Regions from separate parts of the Oceanimonas pelagia genome, predicted to be linked through region 2. Evidence: predicted binding sites of a transcription regulator. Region 2 holds the regulator's gene; the other holds the start of a gene.
What was found. The regulator MetJ, encoded in region 2, represses methionine synthesis genes. The targets are predictions, from matches to a motif close to AGANNTCTAGANNTCT.

Region 1: the regulator MetJ is predicted to act here: its motif matches at 1,069-1,084, upstream of metA (homoserine O-acetyltransferase MetA).

Annotation. Positions count from the first base shown of each region.
Region 1 is NZ_CP118224.1:2,923,295-2,925,691, reverse strand. Features, by position in the region: gene PU634_RS14005 (CinA family nicotinamide mononucleotide deamidase-related protein) at 1-971, opposite strand, end outside; gene metA (homoserine O-acetyltransferase MetA) at 1,113-2,066, shown strand; gene PU634_RS13995 (polyamine ABC transporter substrate-binding protein) at 2,205-2,397, shown strand, end outside.
Region 2 is NZ_CP118224.1:3,556,450-3,558,846, reverse strand. Features, by position in the region: gene metB (cystathionine gamma-synthase) at 1-1,139, opposite strand, end outside; gene metJ (met regulon transcriptional regulator MetJ) at 1,315-1,641, shown strand; gene cysQ (3'(2'),5'-bisphosphate nucleotidase CysQ) at 1,673-2,397, opposite strand, start outside.

The sequences.
Region 1 (2,397 bases), 630 kb from region 2:
CCTTTGGCGCCAATGGCCAGGGTGGTGGCCCGGCCCGCGCCTTTCAGCCATTGCGCCAGCTCGCCGGCACTGTCGGGCAACCCGGCCAGATAATGGCCTTCAAACTCGGTGGTCAGGGTATGCAGGGTATCGGTCAGGCGGCCGCCGCTGGCATCCTCAAAGATCACCAGATCCCGATCGTGCAGTTGTGCCGCCAGCGCCTCGAATTTCAGCTCGTTGCGGGCCACCACATGGCTGCCGATTTGCTCCAGTAATTGCGTTTCGGCTTCGGCGATGGCGCTGCGGTCACGGGTGTCGATGATCAGTTTCAGCTCGATGGTGGGTGAGTTGGCCCGGTACCCCAGGGTAATGCCTGCCGGCCAGTTCAGGGTGTCGAGCCGGTCGCTCAGCCCCGATTCCGACAGCCCGAAGGTGAAGTAACGCCGCACCTGGCTCTGGCCCTGCTGACCCAGTCGGGTGCGCAGCCGGGGCAGAATCTCCTGATCCATCATTTTCTTCAGCTCCGACGGTACCCCCGGGGTAAAGAAAAACAGCGCCCGGTTGTGCTGCAGCGCAAAGCCGCAGGCGGTGCCGATGGGATTGTCCACCAGCTCGGCCCCCTCGGGCAGCATGGCCTGCTTGATATTGCTTTCCGGCATGGTGCGGCCGCGGCTGGCGTATTTTTCCTGCATCACCTTCAGCCACTGCCGGTTCAGCACCAGTGGCACGCCGGCGGCCTCGGCCATGGCCTCGGCGCTGATGTCGTCTGAGGTCGGCCCCAGGCCGCCGTTAACGATAACGATGTCGGCACAGTGGCTGCGCTGCTCAAACAGCTCCACCAGATCCGCCTTGTCGTCCCCCAGGGTAAAACGCCGGCGCACCTGCCAGCCCTGCTCCAGCAGCCGTTGTGACAGCCAGCCGGCATTGGTGTCGGTTATCAGGCCGGTGAGCACTTCGTCACCGGTGCTGACCAGTTCAATCACGGGTTCCATATGCAAATCCTTTAGAAAAGTTGTTTGAATTTTAACGTATCTTTTGCTCACAACCCATGAGGGAGATGACAAGCGACGGCCCTTATTGTAGATTTCTAGATGTCTAGACTTTTCTACCGTTGCAGTACATGGAGTAAGCACATGCCCATTCGAATTCCGGATCGCCTGCCGGCGGCCAATGTCCTGAGCCGGGAAAACATCTTCGTGATGACGGAGACACGCGCGATCAATCAGGATATACGTCCGATGCGGGTGTTGCTGCTCAACCTGATGCCCAAGAAAATCGAAACCGAAAACCAGCTGCTGCGCATGCTGTCGAACTCACCGCTGCAAATCGGTGTGGATCTGCTGCGCATCGACAACCGGCCGTCCAAGAATACGCCGCAGTCCCATCTGGAGCACTTTTACTACGACTTCGAGCAGATCAAGGATCAGTTTTACGATGGTCTCATCATCACGGGGGCGCCCCTGGGGCTGACCGACTTTTGCGATGTGGTGTACTGGGACAAGATCGAGCAGATCGTGGAATGGTCCAAGAGCCATGTAACCTCCACCCTGTTTCTGTGCTGGGCGGCCCAGGCCGGGCTCAAAATCCTCTATAGCCTCGACAAGCGTACCCGGCTGGAAAAGCTGTCCGGGGTCTACGAGCACCAGAACATGGGCCAGTTCGAACCGCTGGTGCGCGGCTTTGACGATGTGTTTCTGGCGCCCCATTCCCGTTACGCCGACTTTCCGCTGGAGCTGATCCGGGAAAAAACCAACCTCAAGGTGCTGGCCGGCTCCGAGCAGGTTGGCATGTATCTGGCGGTCAGTCCCGACCGGCGTCAGGTGTTTGTGACCGGCCACCCGGAGTATGATCCCGATACCCTGCATCAGGAATACATGCGGGATCTGTCGGTGGGCATAGAGCCCAACATGCCGGTGAATTATTACCCCGACAACAACCCGGACAACCCGCCCCGGGCCACCTGGCGCAGCCACGGCCACCTGCTGTTTTCCAACTGGCTGAACTACCATGTCTACCAGCTGACGCCTTACGATCTGAATACCCTCAGTGCCGCCGGCGACACCCTGACCAAGGACTGGGAAGACTGACTCTTCACCGGCCGGCCAGGGAGCCGGCCGGGCATTCCTGCCAGGTTGTCTTGACAGGCCCGCAGGCGTCGGCAAGAGTTATCAAGGCGCCGGTTTTGGTTTCAATGGAAACCCTTCTCATTATCACGAGGTTCATGGATGAACAGTGCTTTCTTCAGGGCCGGTGGCCGGCACCTTGTGCTTTGTGCCGGTGTTCTGCTTTCGCTTCCCCAGGCTCACGCCGACGATCGGGCCTCCGAGCTGACCTTTCTCACCTGGGGAGACTATATCGACGAAGGCGTGGTGGCCGATTTTGAAGCCGAGTTCAATGCCAGCATTCGGTTTGTTCATT
Region 2 (2,397 bases):
GCGTTTTCCAGATCGTGGATCAGATCGCCGGCGTCCTCAATCCCTACCGATACCCGCAACAGTTGCTGGCTGATGCCGGCCTCGGCCAGGGCCTCGGGGCTCATGGCGGCGTGGGTCATGGTGGCCGGGTGGGCGATCAGGCTTTCCACCCCGCCCAGGGATTCGGCCAGGGAGAACAGCTGCAGTTGCTGCAAAAAGGCCTTGAGCCCGGCCTCGTCGGCATCCAGCTCAAAGCTGAGCATGGCGCCGAAACCGGCCTGCTGGCGGGCGGCAATGGCGTGGCCCGGGTTGCCCGGCAGGCTGGGGTGATACACGGCTTTTACCCTGGGCTGGGTTTGCAGAAAGGCCACCAGCGCCTCGGCGTTTTCGCAGTGCTGGCGCATGCGCACCCCCAGGGTGCGCAGGCCGCGCAGGGTCAGGTAGTTGTCAAAGGCGGAACCGGTCAGCCCCAGGCAATTGGCCCACCAGCGCAGTTGCTCGGCCAGATCCGGATTCGCCGCCACCACGGCGCCGCCGAGGGCGTCGGAGTGGCCGTTGATGTATTTGGTGGTGGAATGCAGCACCAGATCGGCGCCCAGTTTCAGCGGCTGCTGCAACGCCGGCGACAAAAAGGTGTTGTCCACCACGCTGAGCGCGCCCACCTCCCGGGCGGCGGCGCACAGCGCCTGAATGTCCACCACCCGCAGCAGCGGGTTGGACGGGGTTTCGATCCACAGCATGCGCGGCTTGCGCGCCATCACCTCGGCCAGAGCATCGGCGTCGGTCTGATCCACATAGGCCAGTTCAAACAGGCCCTTGGCGGCCAGGGAGTTGAACAGCCGCTGGCTGCCGCCGTAGCAGTCGTGGGGCACCACCAGCAGATCGCCGGGTTGCAGCTGGGAAGTCACGATCAGGTTGATGGCGCCCAGGCCGCTGGCGGTGACCGCCGCGCCGGCGCCGCCTTCCAGGTGGGTCAGGGCGTCGAGCAGGGTCTGGCGGGTGGGATTGCCGGAGCGGGCATAGTCGAACTGGCGCTTCTGGTTAAAGTCGGCAAAGGAATAGGTGCTGCTGAGGTAAATGGGCGGCACCACGGCACCATGCTGAGTGTCACTCTCAAGGCCGGTACGAACGGCGTGGGTCTGAGTCTTGTAAGTCGGCATGTGCTTCTCCTTTGCGCGCGGCAGCCTGAAACAGAATTCTGAGGAAGTGCACAGTAACCCGAACAAAATAAGCCGTCAAGCCACCCAGACGTCCATAAGGCTTTGCCGTTGGATTGCCAACACAAAATGCAGGGGTTACAATTCGCCGGAACCAATTTCCGAACGCAGGTGGACGATGAAAACTGAATGGAACGGCGACTATATCAGCCCCTACGCCGAACACGGCAAGAAAAGCGAGCAGGTCAAAAAGATCACCGTCTCCATCCCGCTCAAGGTGCTCAAAGTGCTCACCGACGAGCGCACCCGGCGCCAGGTGAACAATCTGCGTCACGCCACCAACAGCGAGCTGCTGTGCGAGGCCTTTCTGCATGCCTACACCGGCCAGCCCCTGCCCCAGGACGACGACCTGCGCAAGGATGTGCCCGACCAGATCCCCGCCCGGGCCCGGGAAATCATGACCGAGCTGGGCATCGAAATCGAGGATTTCGAACAGGAAGACTGAACAAGGGCGGCCAAGGCCGCCCTTGTTGCATTCAGGATCTGCCGCGAAGAATGTCCCGCCAGGGCAGGTTTTCATCCCCCAGGGTGATGAAGTTGGGGTTGATCAGGCTGTCGCGCTCGTTGTAGCTGAGCCGCGCCAGCTCCAGGTCGAGAATGCGACCGCCCGCTTCTTCCACAATGCACTGGGTGGCACCGGTGTCCCACTCGCCGGTGGGGCCGATGCGCATGTACAGGTCCGCCGCTCCTTCCGCCACCAGGCACGACTTGAGCGAACTTGAGCCCAGAGGCAGCAGCCGGTAGTCCAGCTCGTCGGAAAGCCGCGAGCGCACCCAGTCCACGTTCTGCCGCCGGCTGATGGCAATGCACAGGCTGGTCACCGGCTGGCGCTGGTCATAATGACGGGCGTGAATGCGGGTAATCTCGCCACCGGCTTCCTTGAAGGCGCCCTGGCCACACACCGCGTAATACATGAGATCGTGCACCGGGCCGTACACCACCCCCAGCACCGGCTTGCCATGTTCAATCAGGGCAATCATGGTGGAGAAGTCGCCGCTGCCGGCAATAAATTCCTGGGTGCCGTCCAGCGGGTCCACCAGCCAGTAGCGGGGCCAGGTGCTGCGCTCCGCCAGCGGAATGTCGCCGCCTTCCTCGGAGAGTACCGGAATGTCGGCCAGGGCGCGCAGGGCCCGGTCGAGATAGGCGTGCGCCGCCAGATCGGCACTGGTCACCGGGCTGTCGTCGTCCTTGCTCTCGGCCT